2 regions of the Actinomyces oris genome follow, and region 1 is predicted to be linked to the other one. Evidence: riboswitches for the same ligand, from Rfam matches in the RefSeq annotation. Region 1 holds a riboswitch; the other holds the start of a gene.
The links. Region 1 has a riboswitch for ZMP and ZTP ahead of glyA (serine hydroxymethyltransferase). Riboswitches for the same ligand answer to the same signal wherever they lie in the genome.

Region 1 (10,652 bases):
AGTCCCGCCGGGTCCTCGACGACGCCGAAGTCACCAGTGGTGTCCAGGGCGTCGTTGGGTCCCAGGACGGCGGAGCGGGTGATGTCGGTGTCGGAGTCGGCGGTGGGATCGGGGTCGATAAGGGAGCCGGTGGATAGGGCGACCCCCTCGGTGATGGCGTTGCCGTCACCAGGCAGTCCCTTGACCGTGCCGATCTGGACGTCCTTGCCGGAGACGGATGCGTTGGAGACTGTCGCCTTCGGACCGGCGACCATCTGGGCGAGGCTCTGAGCGCTCACCGTGGAGGTGTTGCGCAGGGAGGTGGTGGACTGCCCGGCTGTGTTCGATGCCGGGGCGGCCACAGCCGGACCGGCTGCAGCCAGGGCGAGCGCAGTCAGGAGAGCGGATGTTGGTGCGGATAACCGTCGCAGACGGATGGGAATGATACTCACAGGATCTCCGTTAGACACGGGGCCGCCCAGCGTTGAGCGACCACCTGAACCGACAGGCATGGGAGACCGAACAGCTCACGGAGAACGCGTTCAAGAATAACCGGACGATAAGACCTTTGCTTGTGGTCTATGTCACCAAAGTGCCGAAAACCTCAAGAAACCCTGAGAATGCAGGGGCTACGTCTTTGGTGGCAGTGTCCCGATATTGACAGAGCGGTCCAAAGACCTGTTCCTCCGCCCCCAGGTTCTCCTAAGGTTGGGCCTGGGAGATCACATAACAAAGGCTCACGGCGCACTGACACCCTCATCCCTCATGAGTAAGGACAGTACGGACAATGACCGTGACACACACTTCGTTCCGCGCCCGTCGCAGACGACTGGCCGTGGCGCTGACGCTCGGACTCCTGGTGGCCGGGTCCGGCACCACTGCGCTCGCCGATGAGGCACCTTCCCCCAGCACCTCCCCCACCGCCACCGCTACTGCCGAGGCCTCGCCCGAGGCGGGAGCGGACCAGAAGAACGACCAGTCCCCTGCCAACCAGGCGCAGGCGAGCCAGAGCCCCACCGAGCAGGCACAGGCGGGCCAGAGCGACCAGCAGGCCGCCGGCGGAGCCGCGGCCCAGAACGCGAAGGGATTCAAGGCCGATAACCCCGGCTGGGCTAACGCCACCAAGCACACCGGTGCGGCACACGGGGTCGAGGAGAACTACACCGCCAAGTGGACCCGCGCCGACGCCATGCAGATCCAGCGCGTCTCCAACCCCAATGCGCCGTCGGGCACCAACTCGATGCCCGAGCAGGTCACGATGCCGGAGATCTCCAACGGCTTCCCGGCCACGAGCGAGGACGTGTGGGTGTGGGACACCTGGACGCTGACCGATGAAGCCGCCCACCAGATCTCCTACAACGGCTGGGAGATCGCCTTCTCCCTGGTGGCCGACCGGCACGCCGGCTACACCTTCGACGACCGCCACACCCACGCGCGACTGGGCTTCTTCTACCGCAAGGCCGGCACGCAGACCTCCTCGGCCGACGGCGCAGGCAGCTCCAACGGCGGCTGGATCTACGGCGGACACGTCTTCCCCGACGGCGCCTCCGGCTCGATCTTCGAGGATCAGAGCTTCACGGCCCAGACCGAGTGGTCCGGCTCGGCCCGCCTCATGGAGGGCAACAAGATCCGCATGTTCTACACCTCGGTGGCCTTCTACAACACCGCCACCGGTGGCAGTGGCGACAAGGGCTACGGTCAGGACGGCAACGGCGGGTCCTCCAAGCCCTACGATCCGCGGATCGTGCAGTCCGAGGGGCGCATCTACGCTGACGAGAGCGGCGTGTGGCTCACCGGGTTCCGCACCCAGCACCAGCTTCTCGTCCCGGACGGCAAGTACTACCAGACCCGCGAGCAGAACCCGGGCGTGAACTTCCGCGACCCCTTCACCTTCCGCGACCAGAACAACCCCTCGGACCCCACCGAGTACATGGTCTTCGAGGGCAACTCGGCCTTCGTCCGTGAGCAGCAGTACGTCGACGCCGCGGCCAAGGCCGGGCAGAACACCACTCTGGCCACCTGCACCGCGGAGGACCTCGGCTACGAGCAGGGCGATCCCAAGGCCGAGACGGTCGAGGCGGTCAACCAGCGCGGCGGCCGCTACCAGCTGGCCAACGTGGGTCTGGCCCGGGCGAAGAACAAGGCGATGACCCAGTGGGAGTACCTGCCTCCGCTGCTGAGCGGCAACTGCGTCAACGATCAGACTGAGCGGCCGCAGATCTACTTCCAGGACGGCAAGTACTACCTGTTCACGATCTCGCACCGGGAGACCTACGCCGACGGGCTCCAGGGACCTGAGGGCGTCTACGGCTTCGTGGGCGACGGGCTGCGAAGCGACTACAAGCCGCTCAACCAGAACACGGGTATCGCGCTGGGCAACCCCATCAACCTCAACTTCAACCCGGGCAAGCCCTACTCGCCGGACTTCAACCAGAGCCCGTACACCTTCCAGTCCTACTCGCACTACGTCATGCCCGGCGGCCTGGTGGAGTCCTTCATCGACTCCATCGGCGGCAACAAGGACGGCAACCCGGTGCGTGGAGGCTCGCTGGCCCCGACGGTGAAGCTCACCATCTCCGGGGACACCACCTCGGTGGACCGCACCTACGGCACCAACGGCTTGGGGGGCTTCGCGGACATCCCCTCCGACAGGGCCCGCTCCAACGGCGGTGACACCCGCCCGCAGCGCCTGAAGTAGGCGTCGCCCCGAGCGTCACTGCTTGAGCAGGAGGTGGGGTCGTCGGAATCTTCCGGCGGCCCCACCTCCTCGTCGTCGTAGTCCTGCGGCGCCCTTACAGGGCTGCGGCCAGAGGGGTGAGGCTTCCGGAGGTGATGGTGGCCGTGCCCTTGGCTCCCAGGACGATCTCCTGGCAGGAGGGGGCGGTGAAGACCAGGAGGCTACCGACTGTGGCGCCGTCGTCGACGAAGACCTCGAGGCTGGAGCGGTCCAGGTAGAGGTGCAGACGCACTGTGGAGCCGGCGGGGCGGTACTGCGTCTGGCGGCGCAGGGCGAAGTCGGTGGTGGTCCCCTCGTCCTTGCCGTCGACCTGCGTGAGCCCGCCGTCGGTGCGGTCCAGGTAGAGGGTGCCGGCCGAGACGTTGACGCCGACGCGCACCTCCTGGGTCTTGCCGTCGACCTCCCCGCGGGCCAGGCCCAGCCAGGCCTCGGAGGCCTGGGAGATATCCAGCGTCAGGTCGATCTCGACCGTGCGGCCCGAGCCTAGAGCCGTCACCGTGTCGGTGGCCTTGAGGCCGGCGAGGTCGGTGGCCCGCCCGCGCAGGGCGTCGAGCTCGGGGACGGGTTTCTGCACGAGGGTGCGCTTACCGCCAACGGTGGTCAGGGACAGCTCGCGCGGGATGCTCATCTCACCGCGCCAGTCCCCAGTGGGCAGCGAGTAGGGGTAGTTCCAGTTGCCCAGCCAGGCCATCCACACGCGGCGGCCCTCGACGTGCTCGAAGCTCTGGGCGGCGTAGAAGTCCTGGCCGACGTCGGTGAAGCGGGTGTCGCGGTCCTCGGGGAAGAAGACGGAGCCGTCGAAGTCGCCGATGAAGTACTGGGCGGTGGAGCCGCCCGTCTCCTCGTTGGCTCCCACCGAGAGGGTCATGACCCAGCGGGTGCGCCCGTCGCTGGAGTCGGTCAGGGGGAAGAGGTCGGGGCACTCCCACACGGCGGCGTGCGAGCCGATGCCCTGGCCGAAGTCGCTGGCGTGACTCCAGGCCTTGAGGTCGGTGGAGCGGAAGAGGGAGACGTGGTCCCCGGCGGAGACAATCATGATCCAGGCCTTGGAGTCCTCGTGCCAGAAGACCTTGGGGTCGCGGAAGTCCTTGCGCCCGTCGTTGGGGATGACGGGGTTGCCGGAGAAGCGCCGCCAGCTCCTCCCCCGGTCGGTGGAGTAGGCCAGGGACTGGGCCTCACCGCCCTCGGTGGAGGTGTAGACGGCCACCATGCCGCCGCCCTTGACCAGGCCGGAGGTGTCGGCGCCGTCGACGACGCAGCTGCCGGACATGGCCAGGCCCTGCGCGTCGTGCTTCAGGGCCGTCCCCTGGCGCTTCCAGTGCACCATGTCAGGGCTGATCGCGTGGGCCCAGGTGCCGTCCTGCTGGTGGAAGAGGTGGTACTCGCCCTCGTAGAGGACCAGGCCGTTGGGGTCGGCGAGATTCCCCGTGGCGGGGCTGTAGTGGTAGGCGGGGCGGTAGGCGGCCGAGGCCGCCGAGTCGGTGGCCGTGGGCGTCGGCGAGCTCCGGCGCCCCGTGGTGCAGCGCACCAGGATGGCTCCGCCCACGATGAGAGCGCCGGCACCAACCGCGCCGAGGATCAGGGTCCGACGCCGCAGGCCGGTCCCGTGCGGCTGCGGGGCCTGGGAGCCGGTCGCCTCCGGCGAGGGCGACACAGGCGCCGTGTCCGCGGGGGTCGGCGGACACACCTCCGGCTGAGTCGGCGCAGGTTCCGAGGAGCTCGGGGAGCCTGCCGACTCAGCCGGATGGGTGGGGTGGTCAGGATGGGAGGGATGGGCGCCGTGGGACTCGTCCGTCATGGCCTCAAGGTTATCGGCCGGTCGGGCGAGCGGCGACGTCCCTCAGAGCGAGCGCTCCGCGGTCTCGACCACGTTGGCCAGCAGCAGGGCGCGGGTCATGGGGCCCACGCCGCCGGGGTTGGGCGAGAGCCAGGAGGCCACCTCGTCGACGCCGTCGGCGACGTCACCGGCGATGCGACCCTTGCCAGTGGCCGGATCGACGACGCGCGAGACGCCCACGTCCAGGACGACGGCGCCGGGGGCGACCATCTCCGGGGTGATGATGCCGGGGCTGCCGGCCGCGGAGATGACGACGTCGGCCCGGCGCACGTGCTCGGCCAGGTCCGTGGTTCCGGTGTGGCAGATGTCCACGGTGGCGTTGACGTCCTTGCGGCCCAGGAGCAGGCCGATGGAGCGGCCCACCGTGACCCCGCGGCCGACGACGCACACGTTGCGGCCGGCCAGGTCGATGCCGTGACGCTCCATGAGCTCGATGCAGCCGCGCGGCGTGCAGGGCAGGGGCGAGTCGATGGGCCCCGAGGCCCGCAGCACCAGGCGCCCCAGGTTGGTGGGGTGCAGGCCGTCGGCGTCCTTGTCCGGGTCGACGCGCTCCAGGATCGCGTTGGTGTCCACGCCCGCCGGCAGCGGGAGCTGGACGATGTAGCCGGTGCAGGCGTCATCCGCATTGAGGCGGTCGACGGCGGCCTCAACCTCGGCCTGGGTGGCGGTGGCCGGCAGGTCCTCGCGGATGGAGAGGATGCCGACCTCGGCGCAGTCGGCGTGCTTGCCGGCGACGTACTTGACGCTGCCGGGGTCCTCCCCCACCAGGACCGTGCCCAGGCCGGGGGTGACGCCGCGCTCGCGCAGTGCCGTCACGCGTTCCTTGAGCTCGGCCTTGAGGGCGGCGGCCGTGGCCTTGCCGTCCAGGACCCGGGCCGCCCCGTTCCAGGGAGCCCTCACTGGGCCAGCCCCGGGTAGAGGGGGAAGGCGTCGGTCAGGGCGCGCACGCGACCGCGCAGGGCGGCCAGGGTCTCGTCGTCGGCGGTGCCGGCGGCGCCGTGGACGAGGGTGGCGGCGATGATGTCGGCGACCTCGGTGAACTCGGCGTCGCCGAAGCCGCGGGTGGCCAGGGCGGGGGTGCCGATGCGCAGGCCGGAGGTGACGCGCGGGGGACGCGGGTCGAAGGGGACGGCGTTGCGGTTGACCGTGATGCCGGCGGTGTGCAGGAGGTCCTCGGCCTGCTGGCCGTCCAGGGAGGAGTCGCGCAGGTCCACCAGCACCAGGTGCACATCGGTGCCGCCGGTGACCAGGCTGACGCCGGCGGCACGCACGTCGTCGGCTCCCAGGCGCTCGGCGATGATGGCGGCGCCGCGCACGGTGCGCTCCTGGCGCTCGCGGAACTCCTCGGTGCCGGCGATCTTCATGGCCACGGCCTTGGCGGCGATGACGTGCATGAGGGGGCCGCCCTGCTGGCCGGGGAAGACGGCGGAGTTGAGCTTCTTGCCCCACTGCTCGGCGCGGCTGGACAGGAGCATGCCGGAGCGGGGGCCGCCCAGGGTCTTGTGGACGGTGGTGGACACGACGTCGGCGTGCGGGACGGGGTTGGGGTGCAGGCCGGCGGCAACGAGCCCAGCGAAGTGGGCCATGTCGACCCACAGGGCGGCGCCGACCTCGTCGGCGATGGAGCGGAAGGCGGCGAAGTCGAGGTGACGGGGGTAGGCCGACCAGCCGGCGATGATGACCGCGGGGCGCTCGCGCAGGGCGGCCTCGCGCACCTGGTCCATCTCGATGCGCATGGTGGTCTCGTCCACGCCGTAGGCGGTGGCGTTGTAGTTCTTGCCGGAGAAGTTGATCTTCATGCCGTGGGTGAGGTGGCCGCCGTGGGCCAGGGACAGGCCCAGGAGGGTGTCGCCGGGGGTGGCCAGGGCGTGGAGGACGGCGGCGTTGGCCTGGGCACCGGAGTGGGGCTGGACGTTGGCCCACTCGGCGTCGAAGACGGCCTTGGCACGCTCGATGGCCAGGGACTCGGCGACGTCGACGACCTCGCAGCCGCCGTAGTAGCGGCGCCCCGGGTAGCCCTCCGCGTATTTGTTGGTCAGGACCGAGCCCTGGCACTCCAGGACCGCACGGGGAACGAAGTTCTCCGAGGCGATCATCTCCAGGGTCTCGCGCTGGCGGGTGAGCTCGCCGGTGAGGACCTCGGCGATGTCGGGGTCGAGCTCGGCCAGGGGCTGGTTCAGGGACGGGGTGACGGCTTGCGCGGTCATGTCTCTCCTCAGGTGTCAGGCGCAGGCCGCGGTGACGCGGCGGCCGTGCGCGCACTGGTGGGCGATCCGTGGCCCAGGCGGGCGACCCCGGAGTCGTGTTCGTGCCGCTCCCCGGTGGTGATCCACCCGGCGCCAGTCGCGACAGGAACACCCTACCGTGCCGGAGCGGAGCCGTGCCCGTCCCGGGCCGCACCGCGTTGTCCTGCGCCGCGCTGTGGCGCCTCGGGGAGGGGCTCGCACCACGGGGCGAGCGCTCAGCCCTCCGGGTCCTCCTGCCCGAACCAGTCGCCCAGACCGTCGTCGGCGCCGATCCAGGCCAGGGCCTGGGCCATCTCTTCAGGGCGCAGGAGGATCCTGGAGAAGGCGCGGCGCACCTGCTCGCGCATCTCCTCGTCACCCACGCCGGTGACCACGAGGTGACAGCGGGGCTCGGCGGACGCGTCGTCGCCGGCGCCGGCGGGGGCGGCCGGGACCTCCGCCCAGGTGCCGGCGTCGCCGACGCTCACGGCACCCCCGGCGACCTCCCAGGTGCAGACCCGGCCGGGGCGGCTGGGCAGCCAGAAGCAGCCGCGAGCGCACAGCCCCTGGCCGGCGAGCTCGACGACCAGGGAGCGCAGGCGCTCGGGGTGGAAGGGCAGGGAGGCGCTGAGGTCGAGGGTCCACACGCCGTGCTCGTCGGGGCCACCCCAGGCGCTGGTGGTGGCGGGGTGGATGCGGCTCAGGGAGGCGGCGGCGTCGTGGGTGAGGGAGGTGAGGGCCTCCAGGAGGGGTGCGTCGAGCCCCGGGAGCAGGAGGGTGTCGTGGGGGCGCAGGTGCTCGATGAGGTCGGCCCCGGCCGGGTTCTCGTCGCGCCCCAGGGCCAGGACGAGGTCGGCGTAGCCGAGGTTGGTCAGGTGGACGGCGCCCGTGCAGCGACAGTCGCCGGGGAAGGCGCTCAGCTGGCGGTGCTCGAGGAGCTCGTCCAGGGCGGTGGTGGCGTCCAGGACGTGGGCGGCTCCGGCCAGTCTCACCCCGGTGCCGGCGAGCTCCTCGGCCAGGCCGGGCAGGAGGTGGGCGAGCTCGATGGCCGCCGGCAGGAGGATGACGGTGGTGCCGCCCGGCTCCTGGGCGGCGCGGTCCTGAGCGACGGCGACCAGGACCTCCCGCAGGGAGCAGGTGGGGCAGGTGTAGGGCATGGGGACGTCGAGGCGCACCGGCTCGTCGTCGAAGCCGTCGGCCGAGCTGTGGCTGACGAGCCGGACCAGGTCGTCATCGGTGTCGCTGCTGCCGGCATCGTCGTCGGCGCCGAAGTGGAGTCCGGCGCGGATGACGACGGCGTCCTGGCCGGCCAGGGCGAGGTCGACCAGGTCCAGCAGGGCGGGGTCGACGGCGCCGATGACGGCCAAGGTGTGCCGGCCGTCGGCCGGGGAGCCGGGGATGTCAGCGCGGTTGCCGGCAAAGTCATCCGAGGGATCGGTCACGAGGTCCTCCAGCAGAGTTGACGAAACTGAGAATCATTCTTATATCATGCTCGTCATGACCACCTACTGCCAAGTCACGGGAGCCCGGCCTGTCTTCGGCCGGTCCGTCTCCCACTCCCACAAGCGCACGCCCCGACGCTGGGACCCCAACCTGCAGCGCAAGCGCTACTGGGTGCCGTCCCTGGGGCGCACCGTGCGCCTGACGGTGTCCGCCAAGGGCATCCGCACGATCGACAAGCTGGGCATCGACGTCGTCGTGGCTCAGATGCTCGCCCGAGGGGAGAAGCTGTCATGAGCGGGGCCAAGGGGAAGGACCTGCGGCCGATCATCAAGATGGTCTCCACTGCGGGGACGGGCCACACCTACGTGACCCGTAAGAACCGCCGCAACACCCCTGACCGGCTGGTGCTGCGCAAGTTCGATCCGGTGGTGCGCCGGCACGTGGAGTACAAGGAGTCGCGCTGATGGCCAAGAAGTCCAAGATCGCCGCCGAGCTGCGGCGTCAGCAGGTGGTGGAGCGTTACGCCGAGCGTCGCGCCGAGCTCAAGCGGGCCTCGGTCAACCCTCACCTGAGCCAGGCCGAGCGCGATGAGGCCATGGCGGCACTGCACGCGCTGCCCCGCGACGCCTCCCCCACTCGTCTGCGTCGGCGCGACGCGGTGGACGGTCGCCCGCGCGGGCACCTGCGCGTCACCGGGACCTCCCGGGTGCGTTTCCGCGAGATGGCGCTGCGCGGCGAGCTGCCGGGCATCGTCAAGTCCTCCTGGTAGGCGGGTGCGGGCGGGGCGGGTCTGTGGGCCCGCACCCGCCGGGGCCTGCGGCGCAGCGCAGCCTCAGCCGCTCCCCTCTCAGCACCGCCGCCGGCATTCGTTCACCACGTCAGTTCTCATATTCACCCCCATCCAAGGAGCTCGTATGCGCCCTGGGATCCACCCCAGCTACCAGCCCATCGTCTTTCGCGACAAGTCCGCCGGATTCGCCTTCCTGACCCGTTCGACCCTGACATCGTCGGAGACCATCGAGTGGGAGGACGGCAACACCTACCCGGTCTACGACGTCGAGGTCTCCAGCGCCTCGCACCCGTTCTGGACCGGCCAGGGCCGCATCCTCGACACGGCGGGCCGCGTGGAGAAGTTCGAGCGCCGCTACGGCAAGCGCGCCCACCCCGGCGCCAAGCCCGCCACCGCCGCCAAGAAGGGAGCCTGAGCATGAAGGTTCGTGCCTCAATCCGGTCCCTGGCCAAGCAGCCGGGGTCCAAGGTGGTCCGACGCCGCGGCCACACCTACGTCATCAACAAGAAGAATCCCCGCCTCAAGGCCCGCCAGGGCTGAGCGGCCCCATGGCCCCCGTATGGGGGCCATGGGGAGCGCTGCCGTGCCAGCGCCGTTGTCGAGCGCGGCGCCCGCCCCTAGGCTAGGGCCGTATGGCGTCGGGCTCCCTGTTCCCGCGCGGCGCAGGAAGGACGAGGGATGCACACGAGGATCCAAGGCCAACGGGTCGTGGTCTCCGCCGTCACCGCCGCCGCAGCGGCGCTGTGGATCGGGGGGATCGCCGGCTGCGCCTCCGACAACGGCAACACCGACGCCGACTACGTCAAGGTCTGCAAGGATCCCGCCACGGGGGAGCGCGTCGAGGACAAGAAGTGCGACGACGACACGGGCCCGGCCTCCCACTCCCACTCCCACCCCCACTGGGTCTACATGCCGATCTCGCGCGGCTCCTCGGTGAGCGCGCCCGGGGTCGGGCAGAAGGTGCCCTCGGGGTACAGCGACTCCAAGCCGTCGTCGAGCAGCAAGGTCACCACCTCGGACCGCTCAGGGGGCTCCTACTCGCGGGGCTCGGGCACCCGCCACGGGGGCTTCGGCTCGGGCTCCAAGGGCGGATCGGGGTCCTGAGTGCAGCGCGTCCCATCCTCACCGCGCCCCGGGTGGCGCGACACCATCGCCCACCAGGGCCTCGTCTTCTCCGAGACCACCGACCCCGCCACGGGGATCAGCACGAGCTACTGGAACGAGTTCGCCTGCTACGAGCTGACCATGGACGAGGTCGACCTCCTGGAGCGCACCAGCGAGAACCTCCACATGATGGCCAAGGACGCCGCCGGCTTCCTCGCCGAGGAGTCGCTCAAGCCGGGCTCGCCCTTCAACCTGGGCATCCCGCGAGAGGCCATCGAGTACGCCACGGTCTCCCTCGACCGCGACGACCCCTCGCTCTACTCGCGCTTCGATCTCATCTACTCGGGCAACGACGGGCGGCCGCCCCGGATGCTGGAGTACAACGCGGACACCCCCACGGGGCTGGTGGAGGCCGCCCTCATCCAGTGGTACTGGCACGAGGACGTCCATCTGAAGGCGGGCGTGACCGGCATCGACCAGTGGAACGGCATCCACGAGGAGCTCATCGCCCAGTGGGGCCGCATCGACGACCACCTC
Region 2 (10,652 bases), 1.2 Mb from region 1:
GCCCAGCCCTCCATGACCGCGTAGGGCCTGGCCCCCAGACGGATGGCGGTGCGCACCACGGCCCGCACGGCCGCGTTCATGCCCTGGGCGTCGCCGCCGGAGGTGAGGACCCCGATGCGCAGGGGCTCGCCGTCCAGGCCGAGCAGCGGGCTGGCCGATGAGCCGGTGGGGGAGGGGACGGTGTCTGCGGTGTCTGAGGACATGGCGGCTGGCATGTGGGGTCCTTCCCTGGGGCGCCGGTGGGCCGGGCTCCCGGCGTCGGCCGGGAGGGCATCAGCCCTTATTGTTGCTGGTGAGCGCCGCCACGTCATCCGCCTGTGGTCCCAGAAGCATTTCCTTGCCGTGGCTTCCACCCGTTCGCCGGTTCCTGGTGAACCCCAGGAGGAGGGGAGCGATGTGTCCCCCTGCTGTGGGAGCAGGGGAGCAGCAGGGCCGCGATCAGGGAACTACCTGCCTCGGCGGATGCGGAACCTGCGGGCCTCGGCGTCGAGGGCGCGCTTGCGTCGTCGGCCCCACCGCCTGCCACTCCAGAGACCGAGCAGCACCATGGCGCCGACCAGGGCACTCGTCGCTGTTAGTACGGGCATGACCGTCTCCCTTCTCGAGCCCCTCGTGTCAATTCATGATAATTCGCGTGGTGGTGGGCGGCGCAGGATCGGGAACGTACATCGCGGACGGGGACTGCTTTTTCCTCCAGACGACTGGGGCCGGACCGCAGTCATCTGGAGGACAACGCAGTCCTCGTAGGAAAGGTACGTTCTCGACCGCGCTCATGGCCGGTGGAGGCCCCGGTTCGCACGCCCCGCCGTGAGACGCTGCGACCACGCTGTTTGAGACGCCGCCGCTTCGCGCCCGTGTCCGCCCTCCCAACCGGCCACTGGGACGTTAGGCTCATCACTGGTGCCCGCCCGGCTGACGTCGGCCCGCGCCTGCAAGCCATCCACATGCCCCGAGAGGATCAGCTGCATGGATCTCTACGAATACCAGGCCAGGAACCTGTTCCGTCAGCACGGCGTCCCCGTGCTCGACGGCGCCGTGGCCACAACCCCCGAGGAGGCTCGCAGCGCCGCGCAGTCCCTCCTCGACGCGGGAAGCGAGCTGGTGGTCGTTAAGGCCCAGGTCAAGACCGGCGGCCGCGGCAAGGCCGGCGGCGTCAAGCTCGCCCGCACCGCTGAGGAGGCCGAGGCCCGCGCCCGCGACATCCTGGGCATGGACATCAAGGGCCATACAGTGCGCGCCGTCCTCATCTCCGACGGCGTCGACCTGGACGCCGAGTACTACTTCTCCATCCTCCTGGACCGCGCCGAGCGCCAGTACCTGGCCATGTGCTCGCGCGAGGGCGGCATGGACATTGAGACCCTCGCCGTCGAGCGCCCCGAGGCCCTGGCCCGCATCGGCATCGACCCGCTCGAGGGCATCACCCCCGCCGTCTCCCACCGGATCGTCGAGGCCGCGGGCTTCGAGGCCGGCCCCCTGGCCGACGAGGTCGCCGCCGTCATCGAACGCCTCTGGGAGGTCTTCACCGCCGAGGACGCCACCCTCGTGGAGGTCAACCCCCTGGTCAAGGCCGCCGACGGCCGCATCATCGCCCTAGACGGCAAGGTCACCCTCGACGACAACTCCCGCTTCCGCCACCCCGCCCACGCCGAGCTCGTCGACAACGCCGCCACCGACCCCCTGGAGGCCCGCGCCCGCGAGGCCGGCCTCAACTACGTGCGCCTCGAGGGCGAGGTCGGGGTCCTGGGCAACGGCGCCGGCCTGGTCATGTCCACCCTCGACGTCGTCGCCGGTGCCGGCGAGCGCCACGGCGGCATGAAGCCCGCCAACTTCCTCGACCTGGGAGGCGGCTCATCGGCCGAGGTCATGGCCACCGGCCTGGAGGTCGTCGCCTCCGACCCCCAGGTGCGCGCCATCCTCGTCAACGTCTTCGGCGGCATCACCTCCTGCGACACCGTCGCCCAGGGCATCGTGACCGCCGTCGAGTCCCTGGGCGGGCTGCCCAAGCCCGTCGTCGTGCGCCTGGACGGCAACAACGCCGACACCGGTCGCGCCATCCTGGCCGACGCCGCCATCGAGGGCGTCACCGTCGTCGACACCATGGACGGGGCCGCCGACGTCGTCACCGCCATCGCCGAGAAGATCAGCGGCCAACCCGCTGGCAAGGAGGCCTGAGACATGAGCATCTTCCTGACTGAGACTGACCGCGTCATCGTCCAGGGCATGACCGGCTCCGAGGGCCGCAAGCACACCACCCGCATGCTCTCGGCCGGCACGAAGGTCGTCGCCGGCGTCAACCCCCGCAAGGCCGGCACCACCGTCGCCTTCGACGTCGCCCCCATCGGCCCCGGCGCCGGCGAGGTCCAGGCCGGAACCGTTGAGGTCCCCGTCTACGGCACCGTCGCCGAGGCCAAGGAGGCCACCGGCGCCGAGGTGAGCGTCGTCTTCGTCCCGCCCGCCTTCGCCAAGGGCGCCGTCGTCGAGGCCGTCGACGCCGGAGTGCGCCTCCTCGTCGTCATCACCGAGGGCATCCCGGTGGCCGACGCCACCTGGATGCGCGCCTACGCGGCCGACCACGGCGTGCAGATCATCGGCCCCAACTGCCCCGGCATCATCTCCCCGGCCCGCTCCAACGTGGGCATCACCCCGCCCGACATCACCGGCCCCGGCCCCCTGGGACTGGTCTCCAAGTCCGGGACCCTCACCTACCAGCTCATGCACGAGCTGTCCGACCTGGGCTTCACCACCTGCATCGGCATCGGTGGGGACCCTGTGGTCGGCACCACCCACATTGACGCCCTGGCCGCCTTCGAGGCCGATCCCGACACCCGCCTGGTCGTCATGATCGGTGAGATCGGGGGCGACGCCGAGGAGCGGGCCGCCGCCTACATCCGCGAGCACATGACCAAGCCGGTCGTCGCCTACGTCGCCGGCTTCACCGCACCCGAGGGCCGCACGATGGGGCACGCCGGCGCCATCGTCTCCGGGTCCTCGGGCACCGCCGAGGCCAAGAAGATCGCCCTGGAGGCCGCCGGCGTCCGGGTGGGTCGCACCCCCAGCCAGACCGCTGAGATCGCCCGCGAGCTCTACCGTCAGCTGGCCGGAGAGGTGAGCGCTTGAGCCTGGCGCGGCAGCGAGCCACCAGCCTGGCGTCCTGGGCCCTGTGGTCCCTGCGCGTGGGGGTCGAGTCGGTCGGCCTGGTCTGGCTGGTGGTGGTGCTGGCGACGATCGCCGTGTCCAAGGCGGCCGCCAGCCTCAACGCCGCGGCCATCCTCAGCGCAGGCGACGCCCTGCGCACCGGGACCGCCCTGTGGAGCCTCGGCTTCGGGGGCTCGACCGCGCTGACCTCCGAGGACGACGGCGTGCTCAGCCTGCCGCTGCTGGGACTCACCCTGGTGCAGGCGGGCTGGACCTGGTTCTGCGTGCGGCGCGCCCGCCCCTCCCGGCCGGCGGCCGGGGCGGCCATCGTCGTCGCCGCGACCGTCGTGGCGGCCCTGGCCTGCCTCACCGGCCCCGCCGGGCTGGACACCTGGCCTGCCGTCATCGGCATCGCCCTGCTCACCGGCGTCGTCGTCGCCATCCAGCTCATGCGCGCCGGCCACCACTGGCCGCCCCTGACCCGCTGGTGGGACCGCCGACCCCATTGGCTGGGGCCGTCCCTGTCACTGGCCTACGGTGCCACGCGAGCCCTGAGCCTGCTGAGCCTGCTGGTGGTGGTCGCGGCCGTCGTCAACGGAGCCGGCCGGGTCTCGGTCCTGCACGACTCCTTGGCCGGGGACGGCTTCGTCGCGATGGCCGGCCTGATCCTGCTTCAGGCCGGCTGGGTGCCGACCCTGGTCATCTGGGCCTGCTCCTGGCTCATCGGAGCCGGCTTCTCCGTAGGCACGGGCACCGTCTTCGCCCCCGACCGGGTGGTGGCCGGGCCCGTCCCACGCCTGCCGCTGCTGGGGCTGGTGCCGTCGACGCCGCTGAGCAGCGTGGGCCTGTGGCTGCCCCTGGTGGTGACGGCCGGCGCCATGGTGGCCGCCTGGCGACGTCGAGCGGTGCTCAACGCCCTGCGGGTGCGCTACGCCCTCAGCGCCGCCGGTCTGGCCGCCCTCCTCGTGGCCGGTGGCGTGGGCCTGTTGTGCCTGGCCGCCTCCGGGTCCGTGGGGCCGAACCGGATGAGCAGCGTCGGTCCGCTGGTCCTCTACACCGTCATCCTCGTCTTCGTCGAGGTCGGTGTCGGCCTGGCGGCCATGGCCGTCCTGGCCCACCCCTACACACGCACCTGGGCCCGCAACACCCTGCCCGAGTCGGTCCTGCCGGCGGCCTACCGGCGCCAGGATGTGCGCGAGGACGCCGTCGATGAGACTGACTGGGAGAACGACCGCGAGAGGTGAGTCAGCAGCCAGTCAGTCAGCGAGCCGCCGTGCCCGCGCTGCTCAAGGAGCTGACGGCCGTATCCACGCCCTCGACCAGTTCGGGCGTCACCGCCAGGAGCGCGGTCCCGGCCCGGTAGGTCATCCCGGGGATGGGGGTGTAGAGGACGTTCGCCTCCAGGAGTGCGCGTCCCTCCTTGATGGCCTGCCACAGCTCAGGGTTCTCCCGGAAGAACCGCGCGACGCGCTCGTCCGAGGCCAGGTGCTCCAGAACGTTGTCGGCCGACTTGTGCGCCGCCCGCCCCGGCAGCCTGCGGGGAGGAATGTCGGTCTCGTCGTCGTCATCAATGGTGGGGGCGGCCCCCTGGTACTCGACGACGACCAGCTGGTTCCCGGCCGGGGATAGCGCCAGGGCGTGGACGGGGCTGTCCACCGGCCGCTGGTCGATGGCCTCACCCCGGAAGTCGTCGTTGATCCGCAAGCCCTCCAGAATGGCGAACTGCTCGCCGTTACCGGTGTTGAGCCGGCGGGTCAGGTCCAGGATCTCCGACTGCTGCTCCGATACTGAGGCGGCCAGGTCGCGCATCTGCCCGACGACCTGGGAGTCGGCCCCGGAGGCGGCCAGATCGGCGACGGTCTCATCGATCCGGCTAGGCTCGAGGGCATCGACGTCGGTGACGCCCAGGGACTCGGCGAGCTCGCGAAGGCGCGCAATATCAGACTCGACCGCCACCTGCCGCTTGGTACGCGCCGTGAACAGCGCCTGACTCTCGGAGAAGCTCTCGGCGCCCCGGATCCGCCGGTTGACGGAGAGCTCGGCGGCCAGGTCGGTTCCGCCACCGGCGGGACTGGCGCTCAGGGCCGAGCGCGGCATGTAGGTCATGGCGAAGTCCAGAAGCGCCAGGCACGCCTGCCCCGGCGTGAGAGTGGCCAGGTGACTGAGGAGGCTGCTCGACGACGGCGCTGTGCTGATGCGGCGCCCCGGGGCCCCCAGTGTCAGGACCAGGGACAGGCTCATGGCCACCGTTGCCAGCGCACCGATCGCGTAGAGGAGCCCCTGGGTGCCGCTCAACCCGCTCCACCACTGGGAGAACAGGCGCGGCAGGGCGGAGAGGAACAGGTCGTCCTCGGTCTCCTTGAGCTCGGGGGCGAGCTGCCAGACGGTGCGCACTTCGTACATGCAGCACAGGAGGAACAGCACGACGCTGACCACCAGGATCCCCAGGCGGAAGCCCTGGCGGGCATTGGGCTCAGCGCCCGGCGTCGTAGCCTCCATGGCGTCTGCTCGCACGCCGCGCACCTGCTCGGCTGTGGCTCGCCCCGCCCGCATGGCGTACAAACGCCCCTGACGCAGGTCCCCGTAGGCGCCCCAGGTGACGGCCAGGTCACCCCAGGTGAAGTTCGCCAGCGCCACCACCGAGACGATGAGGGCGCGCACGAAGGGCGGCGCCTCGGTGAGGTTGGGGTAGCGGGGAGCCGGCGCCCCGGCCACCGTCCAGCCGTGCACACCCGCGTAGGCGCGGCGGTGGGCGTCCAGGAGCAGGCAGGCGGCCATGAGGATGACGGACAGGGGAATGGCGCTCAGGCCTCCGCCGTTGACCCTCCACAGGAACATGAGCAGCGCCGGGAAACCGCCGCCGGAGTCGCTCTGGCCGAGCTGCTGGGCGATCCTGGCGATGTAGGTGGCGTGGTCACTGACCGACTGCAGGATGACCACCGCCGGCAGGATCCAGGCCACGATCCGCAGCCACACGAGGTTCTTAGCCCCTTCGAAGGCCGGGGAGTCCTTGAGGCGCCACAGCGTGATCGCCAGCGCCACCGCCATCGTGATGTTCGCGGTGCTCACCTGGTTGCTGACGGCCAGGACGTTGCTGTTCTCCTGGGTCATCGACCCCGAGGTCCACGGGTTGAAGGAGAAGGGAAGGCGCCCGTTGCCCAGGACCGAGGAGAGCAGGCTGCTCTCCTCAAGGGCCCGAATGCCGTCGTTGAGGGCCGTCAGGCCCGCTCCGGCCGCGAAACCCAGCAGGGCCCAGTCGGAGGCCGCCAGGCGGCGCATCCGCCCCGGCGCCAGGAAGACCACGAGCACTAGGGGCACCAGCGGACTGAGAACCTCCAGGGCAATGGTCAGGGCGATACTCATCCCGTTGCCCATGACGGACAGGCCTGCGCGGGTACGCACCGAGCTCATGATGGCGGCCACGACGAGCGACCAGGCGGCGCCGACACCGTACATGAGCAGAACCGAGCGCCAGCTGATGGTGCGTGTGCGCGCCAGGAGGGCCACCACCATGAGGCACACGGCCATGAAGGCCGCCGGCACGGCGGCGTAGGCCAGCCTCGGGACCATCACCAGGGCGGCGGTGAGCAGCGGGATCATCAAGGCGTAGGCTCCGCGCACCACAAGGTTCAGGGCACTGGATAATCCCGGGTGGCGGCTCCACCAGCGCCGGTAGGCGGAGGCGGCCTCCTGCCACTGCTCCGGGGGAGTTCTCCGATATACCGGTGTTGCTGCGATGTTGATGGGCGCAGTCATGCTGTGGACTGTATGCGGTCCCTCAAGCCGCCCGCAAGGAAACAGGCCGTTCGGTCGGGTGATTCGCCGGGAGCGACATGGAAAACGTCAGGTCAGGCAGGCTCGGTGGCCTTATCCGATGCCGTCGTGGTGGCCACCCGATAGGATGAGGTCGGCTGCGACTGGCGAGGGTGGGGCACCACCGGGGAGTGGCCGAGGCCGTCCATGAAGGGGACGTCGCCCGCCTGGGCGTCCTGCTTCCTCACGCCACACCAGGAGCGCCATGTCCACGTCCCCGTCGTCCCAGTCCTCGCAGCCCACCAACCAGGCGGTCCCCACCGCCCACGTCCCCACCGAGGGCCTCGTCAGCCCCGACCGCGTCCCCGTGCGCCGCGCCCTCATCTCCGTCTACGACAAGACCGGCCTCCTCCCGCTCGCCCGCGCCCTGGCCGACGCCGGCGTCGAGATCGTCTCCACCGGCTCCACCGCCGCCACCATCGCCGCCGCGGGCCTGGCCGTCACCCCGGTGGAGGAGGTCACCGGCTTCCCCGAGTGCCTCGAGGGACGGGTCAAGACCCTCCACCCGGCCGTCCACGCCGGCATCCTCGCCGACCGCCGCAAGCCCGACCACCTCGACCAGCTGGCCACCCTGGGGGTGACCCCCATCGACCTGGTCGTCGTCAACCTCTACCCCTTCACCGACACCGTCGCCTCCGGAGCCCCCTTCGACGCCTGTGTCGAGCAGATCGACATCGGCGGCCCGACGATGGTGCGCGCCGCCGCCAAGAACCACCCCGCCGTCGCCGTGGTCACCAGCCCCGGCCGGTACGAGGACGTCGCGGCCGCCGTGCGAGAAGGCGGCTTCACCCTGTCCGGCCGCCGCCGCCTGGCCGCCGAGGCCTTCGCCCACACCGCCGCCTACGACGCGGCCGTGTCGACCTGGATGGCCGCCCAGATCGAAGCCGACGCCGCCTCCCACGCCACGGACTCGGCCGATGCGGCCGAGGTCGAAGCCAGCGGGCCGGCCGCACCGCCGGCCTACGTCGGCGTCGGCTACGAGCGCCTGGCGAGCCTGCGCTACGGGGAGAACCCCCACCAGCGGGCCGCCGTCTACCGCATCGCCGGAGCGAGCGGGGGAGTGGCCGGCGCCCGCCAGCTCCACGGCAAGGCCATGAGCTACAACAACTACACCGACACCGACGCAGCCGTGCGCGCCGCCTATGACCACGGCCAGGCCGTCACGGTCGCCGTCGTCAAGCACGCCAACCCCTGCGGCATCGCCGTCTCAGCCGCCGGCGACGTCGCCGAGGCCCACCGTAAGGCCCACGCCTGCGACCCGGTCTCGGCCTACGGCGGCGTCATCGCCACCAACACGGTCGTCACCGCCGAGATGGCCCGTCAGATCAAGCCGATCTTCACTGAGGTCGTCGCCGCCCCCGCCTTCGACGACGAGGCCGTGGAGATCCTGTCCACCAAGAAGAACCTCCGCCTGCTCCTCGTCGAGGCCCCCCAGCGCGAAGGCTACGAGATCAAGCAGGTCTCGGGAGGTGCCGTCATCCAGGAGCGTGACGTCCTGGACGCCGCCGGCGACGCCCCCTCAACCTGGACCCTGGCCGCGGGGCCGGCCGCCGACGACGCGCTCCTGGCCGATCTGGCCTTCGCCTGGCGCTCGGTGCGTGCCGTGCGCTCCAACGCGGTCCTCCTGGCCCACGACGGTGCCACCGTCGGTGTGGGCATGGGGCAGGTCAACCGCGTCGACTCCTGCAAGCTGGCCGTCGAGCGGGCCAACACCCTGGGGGCCCGCTCCACCGGCGACGCCGCACTCGACGGCTCCCAGCAGGAGAAGGGGACCGTGGGAGGGGCCGACGCCGCCGAGGTCCTGGGCGACTCGTCTGGCGACGCGGCCGTGCCTCAGCGCGCCCGTGGGGCCGTGGCCGCCTCCGACGCCTTCTTCCCCTTCGCCGACGGTCTCCAGGTCCTCATCGACGCCGGGGTCCGTGCCGTCGTCCAGCCGGGCGGCTCTATCCGTGACCAGGAGGTCATCGACGCCGCCCAGGCCGCCGGCGTCACCATGTACCTCACCGGCACCCGCCACTTCTCCCACTGATCTCCCACTGATCTCCCACTGGGCCGCCTGCGCCGCCTGGTGCCCGGCTCCTCGCGCCGGACACCAGGCGGGCGTGCCAGTCGGAGAAAGGTCATGGACCCGCACCCCACGCGTCGATAGGCTCCTGCCCGTGACTCACGACCCGCATCCCCAGCAGGCCGAGCACAAGGAGCCCTACCGCACCATCTGTGTCGTCCTCGTGGCCATTGGCCTGGCGGCTGTCCCAGCCATCGCCCTGCTGGGGCACCGCCGCATCGCCGTCCTGTGGGCGGCCGCCGGGATCCTCATGCTGGCCATCGTCCGCCTCCAGCGCCCCGACGGCACCTGGCTGGCGGCGCGCAGCCGCCTGTTCGACGTCGTCCTCGGCGTCGGCCTGGCCGCCGCCCTGCTTCTCCTGTCGCCTTACGTCAACCTGCCCCGCATCCTGTGAGCGGGGAGCGCTCTGTGCCCTCCGCGTGAGTTCTCACGGCGACGCTGCGCGCCGCTCCGTGTGATCTGTGCCTTGGGAGTGCTCATTCTTCGGTCCGGTGCGGCGCCGTGACCAAGCGGTATGGCACGCTGGCCCCAGTCAAGACGTCTTGTCATCTCGTTTCACACCCTGAAGGTCCCTCCATGTCAAGCAATCCCTCAGCCTCGCCCTCGCTGGCCCATCGTCTCAGCCACAGCATCCTGACCTGGGTCATTGGCGCGATCCTGCTGGCCCTGCTCCTGGGGTCGATCCGCATCGGGGGTCACCCGCTCATTCCCAAGCCCGTCGGCAATGTCTTCGCGACCTTCTCCGACCTGTTCAGCCAGTTCCTTAGCTTCTCCATCCCGCTCATCATCATCGGCCTGGTGACCCCCGCCATCGCCGACCTGGGGCGCGGGGCCGGCAAGTGGCTCGGGGTCACGACGGCCCTGGCCTACGCCTCGACCCTCTTCGCCGGCTTCCTCACCTTCCTGGTGTGCTATGCAACCTTCCCCCGGCTGCTCGCCGGAACCTCTCTGGCCGACGTCTCCAAGCCGGAGGGGGCTTTGAGCAGCTACTTCACGGTGGAGATGCCGCCGGCCGTCGAGGTCATGACTGCCCTGCTGCTCTCCTTCGTCCTGGGCATCGGCCTGTCCATGGTGCCCCGGGGCGTGCTGCGCAAGGGATTCATCGAGTTCCGAGCCATCATCACCCGCCTCATCGAGCGGCTCATCATCCCGCTGCTGCCCCTGCACATCTTCGGCATCTTCCTCAACCTCACCTACACCGGGGCGGCCGGTGCGGTGATGAAGGCGCTCCTGCGCGTCGTCGTCGTGGTCCTCATCCTCGAGGTCGTCATCCTGGGCATCCAGTTCCTCACCGCGGGACTCATCGGCCGCCGCAACCCAATCAAGGCACTGCTCACCATGCTCCCGGCCTACCTGACGGCTCTGGGCACCTCCTCGTCAGCGGCCACGATCCCGGTCACCCTGCGTCAGACGAAGAAGAACGGCGTCTCCGACGCGGTGGCCTCCTTCACCATCCCCCTGTGCGCCACGATCCACCTGGCGGGGTCGACCTCGAAGATCTTCTCCTTCGCCTTCGCGATCGTCCTCACCCAGGACCTGCACGTGAGCACCACCCAGTGGATCGGCTTCATCTTCATGCTCGGCATCACGATGGTGGCCGCGCCGGGTGTCCCCGGGGGCGCCATCATGGCGGCCACCG

Region 2: another riboswitch for ZMP and ZTP. It lies ahead of purH (bifunctional phosphoribosylaminoimidazolecarboxamide formyltransferase/IMP cyclohydrolase); the one in region 1 lies ahead of glyA (serine hydroxymethyltransferase).

What each region holds. Positions count from the first base shown of each region.
Region 1 covers NZ_CP014232.1:296,495-307,146, forward strand. Annotated here, with positions in the region: gene AXE84_RS01295 (choice-of-anchor L domain-containing protein) at 1-431, opposite strand, end outside; gene AXE84_RS01300 (glycoside hydrolase family 68 protein) at 767-2,677, shown strand; gene AXE84_RS01305 (glycoside hydrolase family 32 protein) at 2,772-4,514, opposite strand; gene AXE84_RS01310 (bifunctional methylenetetrahydrofolate dehydrogenase/methenyltetrahydrofolate cyclohydrolase) at 4,557-5,453, opposite strand; gene glyA (serine hydroxymethyltransferase) at 5,450-6,760, opposite strand; ZMP/ZTP riboswitch at 6,825-6,910, opposite strand; gene AXE84_RS01320 (GTP-binding protein) at 7,015-8,220, opposite strand; gene rpmB (50S ribosomal protein L28) at 8,276-8,515, shown strand; gene rpmG (50S ribosomal protein L33) at 8,512-8,685, shown strand; gene rpsN (30S ribosomal protein S14) at 8,685-8,990, shown strand; gene AXE84_RS01340 (type B 50S ribosomal protein L31) at 9,136-9,426, shown strand; gene ykgO (type B 50S ribosomal protein L36) at 9,429-9,551, shown strand; gene AXE84_RS01350 (hypothetical protein) at 9,690-10,115, shown strand; gene AXE84_RS01355 (glutathionylspermidine synthase family protein) at 10,116-10,652, shown strand, end outside.
Region 2 covers NZ_CP014232.1:2,101,086-2,111,737, forward strand. Annotated here, with positions in the region: gene AXE84_RS08455 (6-phosphofructokinase) at 1-215, opposite strand, end outside; gene AXE84_RS13025 (hypothetical protein) at 447-587, opposite strand; gene sucC (ADP-forming succinate--CoA ligase subunit beta) at 967-2,172, shown strand; gene sucD (succinate--CoA ligase subunit alpha) at 2,176-3,117, shown strand; gene AXE84_RS08470 (DUF6350 family protein) at 3,114-4,379, shown strand; gene AXE84_RS08475 (hypothetical protein) at 4,396-6,891, opposite strand; ZMP/ZTP riboswitch at 7,039-7,128, shown strand; gene purH (bifunctional phosphoribosylaminoimidazolecarboxamide formyltransferase/IMP cyclohydrolase) at 7,154-8,977, shown strand; gene AXE84_RS08485 (DUF3017 domain-containing protein) at 9,108-9,407, shown strand; gene AXE84_RS08490 (dicarboxylate/amino acid:cation symporter) at 9,590-10,652, shown strand, end outside.